2 regions of the Stenotrophomonas sp. Ker107b genome follow, and region 1 is predicted to be linked to the other one. Evidence: predicted binding sites of a transcription regulator. Region 1 holds the regulator's gene; the other holds the start of a gene.
What was found. The regulator FliA, encoded in region 1, starts transcription of late flagellar genes. The targets are predictions, from matches to a motif close to TAAAGTTTNNCNNNCNNNGGCCGATAA.

Region 1 (6,052 bases):
TTCGGCCGCCAGCTTGGCATCGCAGTTCACGAAGCCAGCAGCGGCAGCGACCTCAACCAGCTGCTGGAGCGCCTGAAGGACTACAAGCTGGTCCTGATCGACACCGCCGGCCTGGGCCCGCGCGACCGTGCCCTGGCCGCCCAGCTGCAGTGGCTGCGGGCCGCCGAGCAGATCCGCACCCTGCTGGTGCTGCCGGCCAACACCAGTTTCGGCGACATGGACGAGGTGGTCCGCCGCTTCAGCGCCGCCAACCCGCAGGGCGTGGTGCTGAGCAAGCTGGATGAGACCGGCCGCTTCGGTACCGCCCTGTCGGTGGCCGTCGACCACCGCCTGCCGATCACCTGGATCACCGATGGCCAGGACGTTCCTGAAGACCTGCACCGTGCCAGCGCGGCCAATCTTGTACTTCGCCTTGAAGATTTGCGCCGCGCGGCCGATATGCCCTGCAACCCGGAGTTGAACCATGCCGTCGCGTGAGTACGCCAAGCTGACCCAGACCTTCCCGTTGTCGGCTACCCGAAGCCAGCCGCTGGGCCCGGTCCGCACCATCGCCGTCACCGGCGGCAAGGGCGGCGTGGGCAAAACGAACGTTTCGGCCAATCTGGCCGTGGCGCTTGCCAGCATGGGCAAACGTACCCTGCTGCTGGATGCCGACCTGGCCCTGGCCAACGTCGATGTGATCCTGGGCCTGAAGCCGACCGTGACCCTGGCCGACCTGGTCGCCGGGCGCTGCACGCTGGAGGAGGTCATCATCGAAGGCCCCGGCGGCGTGCTGGTGGTGCCGGCGGCCTCGGGCCGCCGCAACATGGCCGAGCTGCAGCAGGCCGAGCACATCGGCCTGGTCAACGTGTTCTCCGAGCTGGAGCGCGAACTGGACATCATGGTGGTGGACACGGCCGCGGGCATCACCGACGGCGTGCTGACCTTCTGCCAGGCCGCCCAGGACACCGTGGTGGTGGTCTGCGACGAGCCGGCCTCGATCACCGATGCCTACGCCCTGATCAAAGTCCTCTCGCGCGAACGCGGCGTGGACCGGATCCAGGTGGTCGCCAACATGGTGCGCGACCCGAATGAAGGCCGGGTGCTGTACGAAAAGCTGACCCGCGTCTGCGAGAAGTTCCTGGCCGATGTGTCGCTCAACTACCTCGGCTGTGTGCCGCAGGACGACTGGCTGCGCCTGTCGGTCCAGCGCCAGCAGCCGGTGGTGAAGGCCTACCCGTCCAGCCCGTCGGCGCTGGCCTTGACCGAGATCGCACGCCGTACCGCACGCTGGCAGGCCCCGACCGAGCCGCGTGGTGGCGTCGAGTTCTTCCTGGAACGCATCCTCAAGCAACGCGGGGTGACCGCATGAAAGGCGCCGCACAATACAAAGAGGTCCAGCGGGTCGCCGCGAACGAGTGCATTGCCCAGCACTCGGACCTGGTCCGCCGCATCGCCCACCATCTGGCGGCACGTCTGCCCGCCAGCGTGGAGGTCGACGACCTGATCCAGGCCGGCATGATGGGCCTGATCGAAGCGTCGCGCAGCTATGACGCCGACCAGGGCGCCTCGTTCGAGACCTATGCCTCGATCCGCATCCGCGGCTCGATGATCGATGAGATCCGCCGTGGTGACTGGGTACCGCGCTCGGTCCATCGCCGGGCCCGCGACGCCGCCGCCACCATCCGCCGGCTCGAACAGAGCACCGGACGCGCCGCCAGCGCCACCGAAGTGGCGGCCGCGATGGACATGCCGCTGCCGGACTACCTGCGCCTGATGGAAGATGCCTCGCGCGGCCAGGTGCTGAGCCTGGAATCACGGATCGAAGACCAGGGCGAGCTGGACACCGTCGCCCAGGGCGGCCCGACCCCGCAGCAGGTGTTGGAGCGTGGCGAGTTCGGGCGCGAGCTGGGCAACGCGATCGGGCTGCTGCCCGAGCGCGAACAGCTGGTCCTGTCGCTGTATTACGAGCAGGAACTGAACCTGAAAGAGATCGGCGCCGTGTTGGGCGTCAGCGAATCGCGCGTGTGCCAGATCCATGGCCAGGCCGTGCTGCGCCTGCGTGGCCGACTGAAAATCTTCGAGGCGGCCGACGCCGGCCTCGAGAACCATTAAGACCGAGGAAAGAGCTTTGGACAAGAACATGCGTATCCTGATCGTCGACGATTTTTCGACCATGCGTCGTATCGTCAAGAACCTGCTGGGCGATCTGGGCTTCACCAACACGGCCGAAGCCGAGGACGGGCATGCCGCGCTGATGCTGTTGCAGAGCCAGCCGTTCGATTTCGTGGTCACCGACTGGAACATGCCGGTGATGACGGGCATCGACCTGCTCAAGGCCATCCGCGCCGACGCCAAGCTCAAGACGCTGCCGGTGTTGATGGTGACTGCTGAAGCCAAGCGCGAGCAGATCATCGAAGCGGCCCAGAACGGCGTCAACGGCTACATCATCAAGCCGTTCACCGCCCAGACCCTGGAAGAAAAGCTCGGCAAGATCTTCGAGCGTCTGGCGGCGAGCGCCTGATGGAAACCCTGAGCGACAAATCAGCGCTGGTGCAGCGCCTGCAGGATGCACTGGCCGCGCTGGAATCGGGTGACGAAGCCGCGTGGCGTCAGGAAATCGACGCACTCGCCGCGCTGCGCACCCAGCCGATGATGGCCGGGTTGAACCGGCTCGCCCGCGAGCTGGGCCAGGCACTGGGCGAGCTGCCCAGCCTGCCCAGCGAAGCCGGCGAACTGGACGATGCCTGCGCGCGCCTGGATCACGTGGTGGCGATGACCGAACAGGCCACCCACCGCACCCTGGACCTGGCCGAAGAATGCCGCACGCTCACCGAGCAGCTGCGCGCCAATGGCTTGACGGCCGACCAGGACCAGCAGCTGGACCGCATCCGCCACAACCTGACCGAGATCGCGCTCACCCAGAGCTACCAGGATCTCACCGGGCAGATCATCCGCCGCGTGGTGGGCATCGTGCGTCGCGTGCATGAGGGCTTCGGTGCACTCGGGCTGCCGCCGCAGGACGACACCGCGCACAAGCGTGACAACGGCCTGGCCGGCCCGGCCGTAACCGGTCTGGACCGCCACCAGGTTTCACAGGTCGACGCTGACGACCTGCTCTCCGATTTGGGACTTTAACGATCATGAGTGCTGTTCCAGACGATATCGCTGCCGACTTCATCCTCGAGGCCCAGGAGATCCTGGATCGCCTCGGCGAACAGCTGGTGTCGCTGGAGCAGGCGCCCCAGGACAGTGACCAGCTCAACGCCGTGTTCCGCGGGTTCCACACGCTCAAGGGCGGCGCGGGCTTCCTCGGCATCCAGGCGATGGTGGAGCTGTGCCACGCCGCCGAGGAAACCCTGGGCATGGCACGCTCGGGCCAGGCCACGCTGCAGGCCCATCACTTCGACGCGGCCCAGCAGTCGCTGGACTACCTGCAGTCGATGCTGGATTCGGTCTCGGCCGGCACCGAGCCGGGCTATGCCCCGCCGGAGCTGATCGCACAGTTCGACGTGAACGGCCCGGCCACCCCGGCGGCTGCCCCCAGCGCCGCGGCCGGCCCCAGCAGCGGTGAGCTGATCACCGACGATGAATTCGAAGCGCTGCTCGACCAGTTGCATGGCGGTGCCGCACCGACCGCCGTCGCCGCCAGGAAAGACGACGGCATGATCAGCGAAGACGAGTTCGAATCGCTGCTCGACCAGCTGCACGGCGGCGCGGCACCCGGTGCCAAGTCCGTGACGGCCGCACCCGCCCCGGCGCCTCGCGCGGTGGCTGCGCCCGCCGCGCCTGCCGCCAACAAGCCCGCGCCCAACAAGCCGGTCGCCGAGGCTGAGCACACCGTGCGCGTGGACACCAAGCGCCTGGATGCGATCGTCAACCTGATCGGCGAGCTGGTGCTCTCGCGCAACCGGCTCAAGACGCTGCGTGCGCGCCTGCACGATGAAGAGCTCGACCGGGCCGTCTCCACCCTGGACATCGCCACCGCCCGCCTGCAGTCCGCCGTCATGCGCACCCGCATGCAGCCGGTCGGCAAGGTGTTCTCGCGCTTCCCCAAGGTGGCGCGCGATGTCGCACGCTCGCTGAAGAAGGAAGTGGAGCTGGAACTGATCGGCGCGGAAACCGAGCTGGACCGCAACCTGGTCGAAGCGCTGGCCGATCCGCTGGTCCATCTGGTCCGCAACGCGATCGACCACGGCGTGGAAATGCCGGAGCTGCGTGAAGCACAGGGCAAGCCCCGCAGCGGCCACGTGCGCCTGTCCGCGCAGCAGGAAGGCGACTACGTCAGCATCGAAGTGCAGGACGACGGCGCGGGTATCGACCCGGAACGCCTGCGCCAGAAGGCGCGCGAGAAGGGGCTGATCGATCCGGAAGCCGCCGCCCGCCTGAGCAGCGAGGAATGCCTGCACCTGGTGTTCCTGCCGGGTTTCTCGACCAAGCAGCAGGTGACCGACATCTCCGGCCGCGGCGTGGGCATGGACGTGGTCCAGTCGCGCATCCGCGAGCTGAGTGGTCAGATCCAGATCCAGTCCGAGCTGGGCCGTGGCAGCCGCTTCATGATCCGCGTGCCGCTCACCCTGGCGATCCTGCCGACCCTGCTGGTGCAGGCCGGCGAGGACGTCTACGCCCTGCCCCTGGCCCGCGTGATGGAGGTGCTGCATGCCCCCAACACCTCCCTGGGCTGGTTCGACGGCCGTGCCGTGCTGGACCGGAAATCGCACACGCTGGCCCTGGTGGATCTGCGTCACTGGCTGGATGTGGAGCCGATGCCGTCCTCGCTGCTGACCATCGTGGTGCTGCAGGCCGGTGAAGCCCGCTTCGGCCTGGTGGTCGACCAGGTCCGCGGCCGCGAGGAAGTGGTGATCAAGCCGCTGCCCAAGGCCCTGCGCGGACTGCGTGGCTATGCCGGCGCCACCCTCATCGGTGATGGCCGCATGGCGCTGATCCTGGACGTGGACGGGCTGCGCACCAACCACGATTGACCGCGTGAAAGTGTGACCGCCGCATCACTGGATTCCTTCGGCGTCTCAAGTCCCATTCACACAAGCCGATAACGGACCCATGGACAGACTCAGCCTCATTGGACTTTTCCTCGCGCTGGCCTCACTGGTCGGCGGCAGCATCCTCAAGGGGGCCGGTCTGGCGTCGCTGTGGTCGCCGGCCGCCTTCGTGATCGTCATCGTCGGCACCATCGCCTCGATCCTGCTGCACACCTCGCCGGCCGTGTTCAAGCACGCCTTCAAGATCGTCAAGTGGGTGATTTTGCCGCCGAGCAGCGACCGCCGCCACCTGATCCAGCAGATCGTGGAGTGGAGCAACATCGCCCGCCGCCAGGGCCTGCTCGGCCTGGAAGCCCAGGTCGATGCCCAGGACGATCCGTTCCTGCGCAAGGGCCTGCAGCTGCTGGTGGACGGCGTGGAGCCGGAGACCATCCGGCACATGATGGAAATCGAGCTGAGCAGCCAGGAGAGCCAGGATCTGGCCGCCTCCAAGGTGTTCGAGGGCATGGGCATCTATGCGCCGACGCTGGGCATCATCGGCGCCGTGCTCGGCCTGATCGCGGTGATGAAGAACCTCGCCGACCCGAGCAAGCTCGGCCACGGCATCGCGGCGGCGTTCACCGCCACCATCTACGGCATCGCCTCGGCCAACCTGCTGTTCCTGCCGGTGTCGGCCAAGCTCAAGAGTGTGATCCACCACAACAGCCGCGACCGCGAGATGATCATCGAAGGGCTGATCTCCATCGCCCAGGGTGAAAACCCGCGCAACATCGAAACCAACCTGTCCGGGTTCCTGCACTGACATGGCCCGCCGCAAGCACCACGAAGAACATGCCAACCATGAGGCCTGGGCGATTCCCTACGCCGACCTCATGACGCTGCTGCTCGCCTTCTTCGTGGTGATGTACGCCATCTCCTCGCTCAACGAGGGCAAGTACCGGATCATGGCCGATGCGTTGACCACCGCCTTCGGTGGCGCGCCGCGCACCATCAACCCGGTGCAGGTCGGCAACCAGCAGGTCCAGGGCGGCGGCTGGGACAGCCCCTCGGTGATCAAGGCCGGCACCAAGGTC
Region 2 (6,052 bases), on a different contig from region 1:
GCCCTGCAGGTCCACGCCCCGGATGCCACTGCCCTGCCACTCGGCGGGAATCAGGCCCGGCAGCGTGCCTTGGCGCGCGAGCGCGTCCAGCTGCGCTTTCTGCTCGACCAGTTTCTGCACGGCCGCCTTGAGCAGCACGTTGTCCGGCACGGACACCATCGGCAGGCGGTAGCGGATAGCGCCCGGCGCCGGGGTCTCCGCCTCGGCATCCAGCGCATCCGGCGCGGTTTGATCGTCGAGCAGCACATCGACCGGCGGCAGGCTCACGCCGGCCGGCGCATCAAGGGAAACTTCGGTGGTGCTGTCGCTGGTGCCCGGCTGCATGCGTGGATTCCGTCGGTTGTCCGCCACGAACAGCGCGGCATGAGGTCCTTGGAGGTAGCGGCAGGGTTGCGCAGAAATTGAGCGCAAAAAAAAAGCCGCGGAATCCGCGGCTTTTTCGATCATGACGCCTTCGGTGGCGCCCATTGCTTCATGAAGGCGAAGAAGCGGCCACGGTCGTAGCCCTTCTTCTGCCCCTTGTCCGCCTCCAGCTCCCCGGTGAACTGCGAATGCAGCAGCGTGCCGTCGGCATCGAGCACGAACAGGTGGGGGTAGCCCTTCACTGCCGGGAACTGCGACAGGAACGCCGCGTTCTCGTTGTCTTCGCTGTAGTTGACCTTCATCCAGACATAGTTCGCATCGCGGAAGCTGCGGATCTCCGCATCGCCCTCGATGAAACCGTCCATCAGATGGCACCACGGGCACCACTCGCCGCCCACGTCCAGGATGATCCGCTTGCCGCCGCGCTGGGCCTCGACCTTGGCCGTGGCCAGATCGGCGACCGGATCGCGGGCGGGATCGAACTGGGCGTTGAGCGCCGCGATCGCGGCGATGTCCGCCGCGGCCGGGGTGTTGCCCGAGGCCACCGGTTCGCCGGGATCGGCGACCGGGGGCTTCTGCTCGGAGGTATCCAGCGGCTGCGCAGGCGCAGCGGTGGGCGCCGACGACGGCGAACAGGCGGCCAGCAGGCCGGCCACGATCATCGACATTGCCGCTGCTTTCATGCGCATCGCAGACCTCACTTGACGCCGTGCATCAGCTTGTTGATCAGCGGGGCGACCAGGAACAGCACCACGCCGGAAATGATCAACGCCCAGAAGCCGAAGGTGTAGCCCTTCAGGGCCGATTCCACGGTCATGCCGCCTTCGCCGCTGACCACACCGGCGAAGATGCCGGACATGTTGTTGCCGATGCCGGTGGACAGGAACCAGCCGCCCATGCCGAAGCCGACCAGACGCACCGGCGCCAGCTTGGTCACCATCGACAGGCCGATCGGCGACAGGCACAGCTCACCCACGGACTGGATGACGTAGACCATGAACAGCGTCCAGAACGGGATCTTGCCGTCCACGACCATGCTCGACAGCGCCACCATCAGCAGCGCGAAGGCCGCACCGTTGAACAGCAGGCCCAGGCCGAACTTGCGCGGAATCGACGGGTTGGCGCGACCCAGCTTGATCCAGATCCAGGCAATGATCGGGGCCAGGGTGATGATCGCCACCGAGTTGACCGACTGGAACCAGGCAGTCGGGAATTCCCAGCCACCCAGGTTGCGGTTGACGATGTTGTCGGCCAGGAAGGTGAACGAGCTGCCGGCCTGTTCGAAGAACATCCAGAACATCACGTTGAAGGTGAAGATGATCAGCATCGCGATGACGCGGTCACGCTGGACCTTGCCTTCACGGATGCCCTCCACCAGCAGCAGCACTGCCAGCGCGATGAACATCACGCCCAGGATCCAGGCCAGCGCGGTGGCGCCGGTGGAGAGCAGGAAGAAGGCGACCGGGATCGCCACGATGGCACCGATGAACACCATCACGATGCGGCCATAGCCCTCGGCACCGGCCGGTGGGGCGCCAATGCCCTTGAGGCCGGCACGGCCGACGTAGAACCAGGCCAGGCTGATCAGCATGCCGATGCCCGAGGCGATGAAGACCATCTTGTACGACGGCATCGCCTTGGTGCCGAACACGCTCTCGGCCAGATACTGGGTCAGCACCGGAGCGATCATCGCGCCGATGTTGATGCCCATGTAGAAGATGGTGAAGCCCGAGTCGCGGCGCTCATCCTTCAGGCCGTACAGCTTGCCGACCATGGTGGAGATGTTGGGCTTGAACAGGCCGTTGCCGATGATGATCGTGGCCAGGCCCAGCTCGAAGATTTCCTTGTTGGGCATCGCGACCATGAACAGGCCCGCGGCCATGATCACCGCGCCGGTCAGGATCGAGCGCTGGTAACCCAATACCCGGTCGGCAACGTAGCCGCCGAAGATCGCCGCCGCATAGACCAGCGCCAGATAGGCACCATAGGTCCGGCTGGCTGCGGCCTGGCCGGCCGAGTCGCCTTCGAAGAACTGCGCGACGATGTACAGCACCAGCGCCCAGCGGATCCCGTAGAACGCGAAGCGCTCCCAGAATTCGGTCATGAACAGCATCCACAACGGGCGCGGATGGCCCAGCGTGGTCTTGAACTCCGGCAACGCCGGTTCGGGAACGGATTTCGCGGCGGTGTCTACGCTCATGCGGGATTCCTGGGTTCGGTGGAAGACATGCACGTCCGATGTGCGAAAGCAGCGCGGGAGAATCCCAGACCAACCACGTTCACGTCAAATACACGCTGATGTGTACCGCTGGCAGCACGGTCGCTGAACTTGCATCTGCAACTGCCGGTCCACGACCGGCAGCGCAGCAACGGCGGGGCCTGCCGCACCGTACGGCGGATGGACCGGCTAAATATGAATAGGCTTATTGCAGGGAATGCCCGATCAGGCATCCGGCGGCATCGGATCGTCGTTGCGGATCGTGGTGCGCACCTGGAACAACTCCGGGAAGAAGGTCAGCTCCAGCGCCTGGCGCAGGAAGCCTACCCCGCTGGAGCCCCCGGTGCCGCGCTTGAAGCCGATCACCCGCATCACCGTGCGCATGTGGCGGAAGCGCCACAGCTGGAAGGCGGTTTCCAGATCGACCAGGTCTTCGCACAGCGCGTACTCACGCCAGAAACGGTCGGTGTTCTGGTAGATCCGCTCGAACACCGGGTGCAGCGCATCGTCGGCCACGTGCGGCTGCTGCCAGTCCCGCCCCTGATAGCCGGCCGGGACCGGATGGCCGAAGCGGGCCAGGTAGCGCAGGAACTCCTCGTACAGGCTGGGGGCATCAAGCACCTCCTGCAACTGGGCCTGGCCGGCCGGGTCATGCGAGAACACCTGCAGCATCTGCGCGTTCTTGTTGCCCAGCAGGAACTCGATGTAGCGGTACTGCAGCGACTGGAAGCCCGACGACGGGCCCAGCACATCGCGGAAACCCATGTACTCCGAAGGGGTCAGCGTCTCCAGCACCGACCACTGCTCGGTGAGCTGGCGCAGCACCTGCTTGCTGCGCGCCAGCACCTTCTGGCATTGCCAGACCTCGTCGCGCTTGAGGTGAGCGATCGCCGCGCGCAGCTCGTGCCCCAGCAGTTTCAGCCACAGCTCGGACGTCTGGTGCTGGATGATGAACAGCATTTCGTCATGGTGCGGCGGGTTGGACAGCGGCTGCTGGGCCGCCAGCAGCTGATCCAGGCGCAGGTAGCCGCCGTAGGTCAGCCGCCCCTCCAGATCGGTGTGGATACCGGCTTCGAGATCGCGTTGGTTCTTGTCGACGGACATGGCAGGGACCGCTTGAGGGGCAGAAAGGGTAGCGCAGTGGCCTGCTGGCCGTGCATCTGGCGGCCGGCGGCTTACCGTTCCACCAACTCGGCCGAGCGCACGACGTTGACGCCGGGCCTCGGCGCCAGGGCCGCCTCGACCAGCGCGGCCGCAATGCGCTCGGCCGGATTGATCCGCCACGCCCGCGGAAGGACCGGACCCAGTACGCCCAGCACCAGGCTGGCCAGATGCTCGCCGGTGCGCCGCTCGGCCCGCTCGCCCCCGATCAGCCCGGGGCGGACCAGGGTCAGGGAGGGGTAGCCCAGTTCCCGCAGGTCCTGCTCCAGCCGGCCTTTGACCTGGTTGTAGAAGATGCGCGAGCCCGGGTCGGCCCCCATCGCCGAGTTCAACGCGAAGGCATGCGCGCCTTGCGCCCGCGCCAGCCGCGCCACCGCCAGCGGCGCGTCATGGTCGACCCGCGCGAACGCCTCTTTGCTGCCGGCCTGTTTGATCGTGGTACCGAGCGCGCAGATCACCGCATCCACCGCCCACCAGTCGGCCTCGGCCCGCAACTGCGCGAAGTCCACCACCGGATTGACCAGCGCGGGATCGGTGATGCCCACCGGGCGTCGGGTCGGTGCAACCACCGCATCGCAGCGCGGGTCCTCCAGCAACTGCCGCAGCACGTGACTGCCCACCAATCCGGTCGCGCCCACCAGCATCACCTTCATCGCATTCTCCTGCCTCGCTCGTGCTTACCATCCTGCCATGCAGGATCGGTTCAAGCGTGACCGGACTGCGCCGATACTGTTCCAACCTCTCCACCGCTCCGGCCCCCGGCCGTGCCCTGCAAGGACCTGCCGCATGACGGACCCGCACGACCCTCCCCCCAGCCCCGGCACTGCTGTCGGGCGGCTGCTGTCGCGGCGGCAGAGCGTGGGGACCGCGGTGGACACGCGCAGCGAACCGGCCCCGGTCCTGAAGGGCGGCAGCAGCGCGATGCTGCAGCGCCTGTTTGCCGGGATCGACAGCCCCGAGCCCCTGCTGGCCGCGTTTGCCAATGGCATGTCCACCCTGCCCGGCGAGCTGGGCGACATGGGCCTGCGGCTGCAGTCGGCGCAGCGCAGCGGCGACTGGGTCAGCTACGGCCGCGCGATGCGCCAGCTGATCGACAAGTACATCCGCACCATCGAACAGGAAACGCCCGACGGCCAACCCGACAGCCTGCGCCTGCGCGAGCTGCTGCGGCACACCCTCGGGGTGACCGTGGCCAGCCTGCTGCAGAACATGCCTGAACTGCGCGAAGAGCCCGGGCACCTCGCCGGTGAGGTGCATCGCTGGCATCCCGGCCAACCGCTGCAGCCGATCGAAGTCCGGCTCCGCGAGCTGTCCCACCAGATCGGCGTACGCAGCGATGGCTGGCAGGAACAGCAGGAGCTGTTGCTGAGCCTGTTCGATCTGCTGCTGGACAACATCGGCGAGCTGCTCGACGACAGCAGCTGGCTGCACGGCCAGGTGCACGCGGTGCGGTCACTGATCGGCGGCCCGCTCGATCGCGACTCGGTGGAACAGGCACGCGCCAACCTGCGCGAAGTGATCTACAAGCAGGGCCTGCTCAAGCAGGGGATCGTGGAATCCAAAGCGGCGATGAAGAACGTCATGGGCGGCTTCATCGAGCGCCTGGATGGCATGGCGGTCAGCACCGGCGAATACCACGACCGCATCAGCAGCTATGCGCTGGCCCTGAAGGAAGCCCGCAGCATCGCCGATCTCAACCAGCTCCTGCAGGACGTGCTGGTGGATACCGGCCGGGTCCAGGAACAGGCGTTGCAGGCACGCGACCACCTGGGCAATGCACGCCGCGAGGTGGAGCAGGCCGAGCAGCGCATCGCCGAGCTGGAGCAGGAGCTGCGTGATGTCTCCGGGCTGGTCCGCACCGATCCCCTGACCGGCGCGCTCAACCGGCGCGGGCTGGATGAACTGCTCGAGCGCGAAATGGCGCGCGCCGCCCGCCATGGCCATCCGCTGGCGCTGGCCCTGCTCGATCTGGACGATTTCCATCAGACCAACACCCTGCACGGCCATGCCGGCGGCGATGCGGTACTGCGCCATCTGGTCGAGGTCTGCCAGCTGCACCTGCGCAGCAGCGATGCGATCGCGCGCCTGGGCGGGGACGAGTTCGTCCTGCTGCTGCCGGAAACGCCGGCGGCGGACAGCATGTCCACCCTGCTGCGGCTGCAGCGCTCACTCGCCCAGCGGCCGCTGCCGTTGGAGGAGCAGCGGGTGCCGGTGCATTTCAGCGCCGGCCTGGCGCAATGGCAGCCGGGCGAAGCGGCGGACGCGCTGTTGCGACGCGCCGATACGGCGCTGTATGCGGCCAAGCGGGTC

Region 2: ACWV8V_RS12940 (GGDEF domain-containing protein) is a predicted target of FliA. The motif match lies at 4,446-4,472, and genes of this name have one in related genera.

Annotation. Positions count from the first base shown of each region.
Region 1 covers NZ_JBSPHX010000001.1:1,054,316-1,060,367, reverse strand. Annotated here, with positions in the region: gene ACWV8V_RS04990 (AAA family ATPase) at 1-477, shown strand, start outside; gene ACWV8V_RS04985 (MinD/ParA family ATP-binding protein) at 464-1,351, shown strand; gene ACWV8V_RS04980 (RNA polymerase sigma factor FliA) at 1,348-2,094, shown strand; gene cheY (chemotaxis response regulator CheY) at 2,111-2,503, shown strand; gene ACWV8V_RS04970 (protein phosphatase CheZ) at 2,503-3,117, shown strand; gene ACWV8V_RS04965 (chemotaxis protein CheA) at 3,123-4,961, shown strand; gene ACWV8V_RS04960 (flagellar motor protein) at 5,041-5,781, shown strand; gene motD (flagellar motor protein MotD) at 5,783-6,052, shown strand, end outside.
Region 2 covers NZ_JBSPHX010000002.1:679,462-685,513, reverse strand. Annotated here, with positions in the region: gene ACWV8V_RS12965 (hypothetical protein) at 1-324, opposite strand, end outside; gene ACWV8V_RS12960 (thioredoxin family protein) at 444-1,052, opposite strand; gene ACWV8V_RS12955 (peptide MFS transporter) at 1,061-2,563, opposite strand; gene ACWV8V_RS12950 (tryptophan 2,3-dioxygenase) at 2,807-3,685, opposite strand; gene ACWV8V_RS12945 (NAD(P)H-binding protein) at 3,757-4,395, opposite strand; gene ACWV8V_RS12940 (GGDEF domain-containing protein) at 4,529-6,052, shown strand, end outside.